DNA from 4 places in the Stenotrophomonas sp. YJH_SMC_64 genome. Region 3 is predicted to be linked to each of the others. Evidence: predicted binding sites of a transcription regulator. Region 3 holds the regulator's gene; each other region holds the start of a gene.
The links. The regulator FliA, encoded in region 3, starts transcription of late flagellar genes. The targets are predictions, from matches to a motif close to TAAAGTTTNNCNNNCNNNGGCCGATAA.
Positions count from the first base shown of each region.

Region 1: AC5P9L_RS18035 (methyl-accepting chemotaxis protein) is a predicted target of FliA. The motif match lies at 1,313-1,339, and genes of this name have one in related genera.
Region 2: AC5P9L_RS10880 (methyl-accepting chemotaxis protein) is a predicted target of FliA. The motif match lies at 1,104-1,130, and genes of this name have one in related genera.
Region 4: AC5P9L_RS07725 (GGDEF domain-containing protein) is a predicted target of FliA. The motif match lies at 1,194-1,220, and genes of this name have one in related genera.

Region 1 is NZ_JCAFUN010000017.1:85,317-87,514, reverse strand. It holds gene AC5P9L_RS18045 (M23 family metallopeptidase) at 1-169, opposite strand, end outside; gene AC5P9L_RS18040 (L,D-transpeptidase family protein) at 174-1,136, opposite strand; gene AC5P9L_RS18035 (methyl-accepting chemotaxis protein) at 1,369-2,198, shown strand, end outside.
Region 2 is NZ_JCAFUN010000009.1:8,482-10,679, reverse strand. It holds gene mnmA (tRNA 2-thiouridine(34) synthase MnmA) at 1-384, shown strand, start outside; gene hflD (high frequency lysogenization protein HflD) at 381-995, shown strand; gene AC5P9L_RS10880 (methyl-accepting chemotaxis protein) at 1,159-2,198, shown strand, end outside.
Region 3 is NZ_JCAFUN010000021.1:11,401-13,598, forward strand. It holds gene AC5P9L_RS19630 (protein phosphatase CheZ) at 1-150, opposite strand, end outside; gene cheY (chemotaxis response regulator CheY) at 150-542, opposite strand; gene AC5P9L_RS19640 (RNA polymerase sigma factor FliA) at 600-1,343, opposite strand; gene AC5P9L_RS19645 (MinD/ParA family ATP-binding protein) at 1,340-2,198, opposite strand, start outside.
Region 4 is NZ_JCAFUN010000006.1:56,256-58,453, reverse strand. It holds gene AC5P9L_RS07725 (GGDEF domain-containing protein) at 1-1,085, opposite strand, end outside; gene fghA (S-formylglutathione hydrolase) at 1,274-2,104, opposite strand; gene AC5P9L_RS07715 (YqcC family protein) at 2,168-2,198, opposite strand, start outside.

The DNA of each region.
Region 1 (2,198 bases), on a different contig from region 3:
CAGGGGCCGTGTCGAGCGGCGCTACCGATCCCTTGGCCGGCGCCACAGCGGCTGCCGGTTGTGCTTCCGGCAGCGAGGCGGCTACCGGCTCGCCTGCATCGCGGCGCAGCCACCAGCCGGCCCCCAGTCCCAGCAGCACGCCCAGCACGATCAGCTGCGAAAGACGCATCGGCTCACTCCTGCATCACCACGGGGACGGAGGTATCCACCGCATCGGCCACGCGCAGCGCATCCCAGTTGGTCATGCGCACGCAACCATGTGACTCGGTCTTGCCGACATGGCCGGGCTCGGGCGTGCCATGCAGGCCGTAGTGTGGCTTGGACAGGTCGATCCAGACCCGGCCGACTGGATTGTTCGGGCCCGGCGGCAGTGTCGCCTTCTTTTCGCCCTTGCGCGCATCCCAGAACAGCTTGGGGTTGTAGTGGAACGGCGGGTCGCGATACACGCCCAGGATCTTCCATTCGCCGATCGGCAGCGGATCATGCTGGCTGCCGGAGGAAACCGGCACCTGAGCGATCACCTTGCCTTGCGCATCCAGCAGCTGCAGGCTGGAATCGGACTTGTCGACGACCACCTTGGCCGCCTTCGGTAGCGGCGATGGTGCGATATTGGGCACCTGGATGCGGTTGCCCGCCTTGCTCAGATCCACGCCCGGATTGAGCAGCTTCAACAGCTCAGGGGATGCGTGGAAGCGTTCGCCCAGCGACTCTTCGACGTTGTTGAAGCCCAGCGATTTCAGTTTGGCCTGTGCGGCGGGGCCCTTCGGCACCGCCTGGAACGGCCCGGCGACATCCTCGCTGGTCAGCGTGTAGCTGGCCAGGGGGGTGACCGTATCAGCCTGCAGGGCCTGCCAGGTCGCGTCGTCCAGTTCACCGGTGACGGTCAGGCCGTGCGCTGCCTGGAAACCCGACACCGCGCGCCGCTGGTTGCTGCCCACTTCACCGTCGATCTGGCCGGGCGAGAAATTCGCGCGATCCAGCAGCACCTGGGCATGCAGGGCGGAACGTGCTGCGGTGTCCGGTCCGGCCTTCTCGGCGATGGGGGCGGGCAGTCCAGGCGGCGGTGCCTGCGCGAACGCCGGCGATGCCAGCAGCGAGAGAGCGAGCAGGGTGGATCGGTACACGGGTAATGGCATTGGGAACTCCAGCAGATGACGCCACCACCTTGCCTGCAGGCCGCGCCGAGCCGCCGTGAAAGAGATCTGACGTCTGCATGAGCAGTCGGGTCGTTGCGCCACCGTCCCCGCGCGGGTGCCGCCGGCCAAGGGCTCACCAAGGTGAATGGTGCCCCACGCCGTTGGCGGTTGGCGATCAAGATTGCCTGGCGGGCCGCCGATAACGCCACATCCCCCCGTTTTGGATGTACCGATGAACTACTTGAGGAATGTCAGGGTTGCCTGGCGTCTTGGGCTGGGCTTTGGCCTGTTGCTGCTGTTGGTTGCGGCCGTGGTGGCCACCGGCGCCACCGCCAGTGTCGTGCAGAAGCGCGCGATGCAGCAGGTGGTCGATGTCAGCGTGGCCAAGGTGCGCCTGTTGTCGCAGATGCTCGATGCCAACAACCAGATGATGGTCGTTCGCCGCGAGATGCTGATCCGCCAGGGCGATGACCGTGGCCATGATGAGCAGCGCATCGCCGATCTGGTCAAGCGCTATGAGGCCAGTTGGACGGCCTACCAGGCGCTGCCCAGCGACGCCGAGGGCAAGGCCATTGCCGAAACCATCGCCGCCAAGCGTGCCATCGCGCGTCCGCTCAACAAGCAGACCAGCGAACTCATGGAGCAGGGCGACTACCCGGGCGCCGTGGCGCTGACCCTGGGCCCGGTGCAGGAAGCCGCCAACGGCTGGAACAAGGCGCTGTCCGATGGCGTGGACTTCGAAGAGAAGGAAAGCCGTGAGGCGGCCGCCGAGGCGATCCGCCTGGGCGAGCGCAGCCTGCTGCAGCTGCTGGTGCTGGGCGGCGTCGCGCTGCTGGTGGGCATCGGTGCCTCGGTGATGATCGGGCGCAGCCTGACCGGCCCGTTGGCCCGCGCGGTGAACGTGGCCGAACGCCTGTCCAAGGGCCAGCTGGACCAGGAGTTCCGCCTTGGCGGCCGCGATGAACTGACCCAGCTGGGTGAAGCCATGGCCAGCGTGCGGCAGAGCGTGCAGGCGGCGATCGGCGCACAGCTGCAGATGGCCGAACAGCACGAGGCGGGTGC
Region 2 (2,198 bases), on a different contig from region 3:
GCGCCGTGGTACGTGGTCGGCAAGGATGTGGCCAGCAACGTGCTGTACGTGGACCAGGACCGCGACAGCAAGTGGATGCTGTCCGAGCGCCTGCGTTCGGAAACCGCGCACTGGATCGCCGGTTCGCCGCCGGCACGGCGCTTCGAATGCACCGCCCAGACCCGCTACCGCCAGCCCGATGAGCCGTGTACGGTCCAGGTGCTGGACGATGGCAGCGTGCTGGTCACCTTCGCGCGCCCGCAGCGCGCCGTTACCCCCGGTCAATCGCTGGTGCTGTATGACGGTGACGTGTGCCTGGGTGGCGCGGTGATCGCCGCCACCGATGCGCCGCTGGAACAGCGCCTGCGCACCACCCCTTCCCCTTTTGAGGTAATCGCTGCATGAGTTTCACTGTCGACGACCGCGTCCTGGCCCTGGCCGGCATTGCCCAGGCCCTGCAGCAGGTACGCCGTATCGCCGATACCGGCCATTCCGACGCCGCCGCCGTGCGCACCGCCGTGGACAGCGTGTTCCGTGTCGATGCGTCCTCGCCGCAGGAGGTGTTCGGTGACCGCCATGCACTGAAGTCCGGCCTGCGCCTGCTGCACAACTACTTCCGCAGCCAGGGCCAGGACCCGATCCTGCCCAAGCTGGCCCTGTCGGTGCTGCAGCTGGAGCGCCGCTTCGTTCAGGATGGCGCCACCGTGAACAAGGTCGCCTCGGGCATCGAGCGGGCCCAGCGCCAGGCCAACGAACTGGGCGACAGCGGCCACCCGGACGTGCTGGCCAACCTGGGAGGCCTTTACGCCGACACCATCAGCCACCTCAAGCCGCGGGTCATGGTGCAGGGCAACCCGCACTATCTGGGCCAGGCTGGCGTGGTGGCCGAGATCCGCGCCCTGCTGCTGGCCGCGGTGCGCGCGGCGGTGCTGTGGCGGCAGCTGGGTGGCAGCTACTGGGACTTCCTGTTCGGGCGAAAGGCGATGATCGAGGCCGTGGACCGGCAGCTGGCCTGAGGGTGTGGGGTCGGATCCCTTTCCAGCACGGAAAGGGCTCTGACCCCGAAGCCGCCAAGGCGCCGGAAAACCGGCGCATTCAGAATGCACTTCGAGGCATATCGACGTTAAAGAGAAAGGGGGTACGGCCGATACATCCTCCGTGCACCTCCCGAGAACGTCCATGTACTCACGCATTTTCATCCGTCTGGCCGCCCCCCTGGCTCTGACCCTGCTGCTCCCCTTCGCCATCGGTTTCGAATGGCCGGCCGCCCTGCGCTGGGCGATCCTGACCACGATGACGCTGAGCTGGCTCGGCTTTGCGTGGTGGACCACCCGCGCCCAGGCACACCGTTCCCCGGAACACGCCCGTGTCCTGCGTGAGCAGGACCAGCTGCTGACCGAACTGCGCAATTTCGTCGGCAACGAGATCGAGGGTTCGCGCGGCGAAGTGGAACGCGCCCGTGACCTGATCCGCCAGGCCGTCTCCAGCCTCGGTGGCAGCTTCGATGCGATGAACCGCAAGTCTCGCCAGCAGAGCCAGGCCCTGTCGCGCATCGTCGACCGCGCCGGTGACGAAGGCAATGCCGGCCTCGACGTTGCCCGTTTCGCCCAGCACGCCAGCCACCGCATGGAACAGCTGGTCGAAGCGCTGGAACAGGTGAGCGGCCAGAGCAGCACCACCGTGCAGCACATCGACCAGATGGCGCAGCACCTTGATGGCATCTTCGCGCTGCTGGAGGACGTCAAGTCGATCGCCGACCAGACCAACCTGCTGGCCCTGAACGCTGCCATTGAAGCGGCACGTGCCGGTGAAGCCGGTCGTGGCTTCGCGGTGGTCGCCGACGAAGTGCGCAACCTGTCCGAGCGCTCGACCACCTTCAACGAGCAGATCCGCAAGCTGGCACACAGCTCCAAGGACGCCATCGCCAAGGTGCGCGAGACGGTCTCGCACATGGCCTCGCGTGACATGGACCGCTCCCGCGAAGCGCGCCAGGAAGCGGCGGCGATGCTCGACAACGTCGCGCAGATCAACGCCTCGCTGGGTGACGGCATGCGCGAAGTGTCCGAGTGCGCCCGTTCGATCGATGGCAGCGTAGCCGAAGCCGTGCGCGCCCTGCAGTTCGAAGACATCGCCACCCAAGCGCTGGGCGGCGTGCACACCCACCTGGACCGCCTGACCGCGATCAACCGCGAAGCGGTGGCCCTGCAGGAACTGCTGCA
Region 3 (2,198 bases):
CCGCGAGAGGCCGCTCATCATCGGCTGCGTACGCAGCGCGACCAGTCCGTCGATGCGCTGCCGCCAGGCGGCCTCGTCACCGGACTCGAGTGCGTCCAGGGCTTCCTGCAGGCGCAGGGAGAGGGCGCTCTTGTCGACCGTGGTATCCATCAGGCGCTGGCCGCCAGGCGTTCGAAGATCTTGCCGAGCTTCTCTTCCAGCGTCTGCGCAGTGAACGGCTTGATGATGTAGCCGTTCACGCCGTTCTGGGCGGCTTCGATGATCTGTTCGCGCTTGGCTTCGGCGGTGACCATCAGCACTGGCAGTGTCTTCAGCTTGGCATCGGCACGGATCGCCTTCAGCAGCTCGATGCCGGTCATCACCGGCATGTTCCAGTCGGTGACCACGAAATCGAACGGCTGGCTCTGCAGCAGCGACAGCGCGGCATGCCCGTCCTCGGCTTCGGCGGTATTGGTGAAGCCCAGATCGCCCAGCAGGTTCTTGACGATCCGACGCATGGTCGAGAAGTCATCGACGATCAGGATGCGCATGTTCTTGTTCAAAGCAGAGTTCCTTTGTTGTTCATTCCGGGCGGCCGGGGGCAGCCGCCTCGGGCATGTTCATTCTTCCAGGCCGGCGTCCGCCGCCTCGAAAATCTTGAGCCGGCCACGCAGGCGCAGCACCGCCTGGCCGTGGATCTGGCAGACCCGCGACTCGCTCACGCCGAGCACCGCGCCGATCTCCTTCAGGTTCAGTTCCTGCTCGTAGTAGAGCGAGAGCACCAGCTGTTCGCGCTCGGGCAGGTGGCCGATGGCCTTGCCCAGCTCGCGGCCGAACTCACCACGCTCCAGCACCTGCTGCGGGGTCGGGCCGCCCTGGGCGACGGTGTCCAGCTCGCCCTGGTCCTCGATGCGCGACTCCAGGCTCAGCACCTGGCCACGTGCGGCGTCTTCCATCAACCGCAGGTATTCGGGCAGCGGCATCTCCATCGCGGCGGCCACTTCGGTGGCGCTGGCGGCGCGGCCGCTGCTCTGTTCCAGGCGGCGGATGGTGGCGGCGGCATCGCGTGCACGGCGGTGCACGGAGCGCGGCACCCAGTCGCCACGGCGGATCTCGTCGATCATCGAACCGCGGATGCGGATCGAGGCATAGGTCTCGAACGAGGCGCCCTGGTCGGCGTCGTAGCTGCGCGACGCTTCTATCAGGCCCATCATGCCGGCCTGGATCAGGTCGTCCACTTCAACGCTGGCCGGCAACCGCGCGGCCAGGTGGTGGGCGATGCGCCGCACCAGGTCCGAATGCTGGGCGATGACCTCGTTGGCCGCCGAGCGCTGGACTTCCCTGTACTGGGCTGCGCCTTTCATGCGGCCACCCCGCGCTGCTTGAGGATGCGCTCGAGGAAGAACTCGACGCCGCCACGCGGTTCGGTCGGCGCCTGCCAGCGTGCGGTGCGACGCGCGATCTCGGTGATCGCCAGCGCGGCCGGGCTGGACGGGTAGGCCTTCACCACCGGCTGCTGGCGCTGCACCGACAGGCGCAGCCAGTCGTCCTGCGGCACGCAGCCCAGGTAGTTCAGCGAGACATCGGCGAGGAACTTCTCGCAGACGCGGGTCAGCTTTTCGTACAGCACGCGGCCCTCGTTGGGGTCGCGCACCATGTTGGCCACTACCTGGATGCGGTCCACGCCGCGTTCGCGCGACAGCACCTTGATCAGCGCGTAGGCGTCGGTGATCGAGGCCGGCTCGTCACAGACCACCACCACGGTGTCCTGCGCGGCCTGGCAGAAGGTCAGCACGCCGTCGGTGATGCCTGCGGCGGTGTCCACCACCATGATGTCCAGTTCGCGTTCCAGCTCGGAGAACACGTTGACCAGGCCGACGTGCTCGGCCGGGGCCAGCTCGGCCATGTGCCGGCGGCCGGACGCGGCCGGCACCACCAGCACGCCGTTCGGGCCTTCGACGATGACGTCGTCCAGCGAGCAGCGGCCGGCGACCAGGTCGGCCAGCGTGAAGGTCGGGTTCAGCCCCAGGATCACGTCGATGTTGGCCAGGCCCAGGTCGGCGTCCAGCAGCAGCGTGCGCTTGCCCATCCCGGCCAGTGCCACCGCCAGGTTGGCGGACACATTCGTCTTGCCCACGCCGCCCTTGCCGCCAGTGACGGCAATGGTGCGCACAGGGCCGAGCGGCTCGCTGCGGGTGGCCGACAGCGGGAAGGTCTTG
Region 4 (2,198 bases), on a different contig from region 3:
CGATCACCGGCCGGATGGCCGTGCTGGTCGTTGAAGGCCTTGAAGTGGTCGATATCCACCAGCAGCAGGCCCAGCTCGGTGCCGCTGCGCCGTGCGCGATTCCACTCGGACGTCAGCCGTGCGTCGAACTCGCGGCGGTTGGCCACGCCGGTCAGGCCATCCTGCCGCGCCAGTTGATCCAGTGCTGCCTGGCGTTCCAGAAGATCGGTCTGCAGCAGGACGCTGCGCAGGCCGAAGCCAAGGGTGGCTACGACGAAGCCGGCAACGGCCAACGGCCGCGCATGATCGACCACCAGCGTGCCGACCACCAGCAGCAGCAATGGCAGGATGATCGGACCGGCGGCCTGCACCGTCCTCGCCAGCCGCGGGTGCGGCGTTGTGCCTGCGTCCGGCGCCGTGTCCAGCGCCAGGCAGGCGATCAGCAGGAAAGGTATGTCAATCAGCAGATCGTTGAACGCACCGAATGCATCGTCGGACGTGTAATGGTTGATGTAGTAGGCCACCAGCAGATAGGCCATCGCGTACAGCGCCAGTGCGCGGAAGAACCTGCGCCGTTCGGGCACGTCGCCGGCCAGCCATCGCACCACGGCGAACGCGGCGATACACAGGTTCTGGATGTCGAACATGCGCTGCATGTTGGACATCGCATGGGCGTCGACCTCGACACGGGCGGCGAACGATGCGGTGTGCACGAAGAACAGCACACCCAGCAGCGCCGCCATCGCCGCGTCGATCAGGCTGATGCTCAGGCGCTCGCGGCGTGCCCGCGCCAGGATGAACACCAGGGGCACGCCATACAGCACGTACAACAACAGGCTGACGCGTGGGGTGAAGTCAGCCCGGCCGGCACCCAGCGCATCCACCATGTTGAACGTCATGCCGCCGGCCCACAGCAGCAGTGCCATCGCGGTAGAACGCCAGCCCAGAGCGGCGCGGTCACGTTGCGCCCGCACCAGGCACGCGGCGGCGGCCAGCAGCGGTGCGCCGGTCAGGAAAACGAAGGAGCCTACCCCGGCGGGGCCAGGCCACAGGGCCAGCACCAGGCCATGGCACAGCACATACAGCAGCGCCAGCACTACCGGCATGCATCCCCCCGATCCGCAAGGCCGTCTACGCGCACGATAGCGCGCCGGCACGCCACAGCGGCGTGATCCACTGCGGCAAAACGACACTCCGAGTGCACCGCGATGGTAGTGCCGGCCGCTGGCCGGCAAACCCAATGAATCACAGGGCTGCAGGTTGCCGGCCAGCGGCCGGCGCTACCGGAAAGCCCTCAGCCCTGCAGGGCGCGGGCGTGGTGGGCGATGTGCTCGCCGATGAAGCTGGCGATGAAGTAGTAGCTGTGGTCGTAGCCGGGCTGCAGGCGCAGGGTCAGCGGATGGCCGGCGGCGTCGCAGGCCTGCTGCAGGCGCTGCGGCTGCAACTGGGTCTGCAGGAACTCGTCCGCCTCGCCCTGGTCGACCAGCAGCGGCAGGCGCTCGTCAGCCATAGCGATCAGCTCGCAGGCATCCCATTGCGCCCAGTCGGCCGGGTTGTCGCCCAGATAGGCATGGAAGGCCTTCTGCCCCCACGGCACGTGGCTGGGCGCGACGATCGGCGAAAACGCCGACACGCTGCGATAGCGCCCGGGGTTACGCAGCGCGATCACCAGCGCGCCATGGCCGCCCATCGAATGGCCACTGATCGCGCGCGCGTTGGTCACCGCGAAGTTCGCCTCGATCAGCGCCGGCAGCTCCTGCGCCACGTAGTCATGCATGCGGTAGTGCTTCGCCCACGGTGCGCGGGTGGCATTGAGGTAGAACCCTGCCCCCTTGCCCAGGTCGTAGCCCTCGGCATCGGCTACGTCATCACCGCGCGGGCTGGTGTCGGGCGCGACGATGATCACACCGTGCTCGGCCGCATAACGCTGCGCGCCGGCCTTGGTGATGAAATTCTGCTCGGTGCAGGTCAGGCCGCTCAGCCAGTACAGCACCGGCAGCTTCTGTGTTTCCGCCTGCGGTGGCAGGTACACGGCGAACTGCATGTCGCAGCCCAGCGTGGTCGAATGATGGCGGTAGACGTCCTGCCAGCCGCCAAAACATGCGCGGTGTTCAATGCGTTCCATGGTGCTCTCCTGCGCGGCGCGTCAGCGCACGCGTGCTTCTGGTAGATGCCGACCTTGGTCGGGTTATCCACGCCCGGCGTGGATGCCTTGGTTG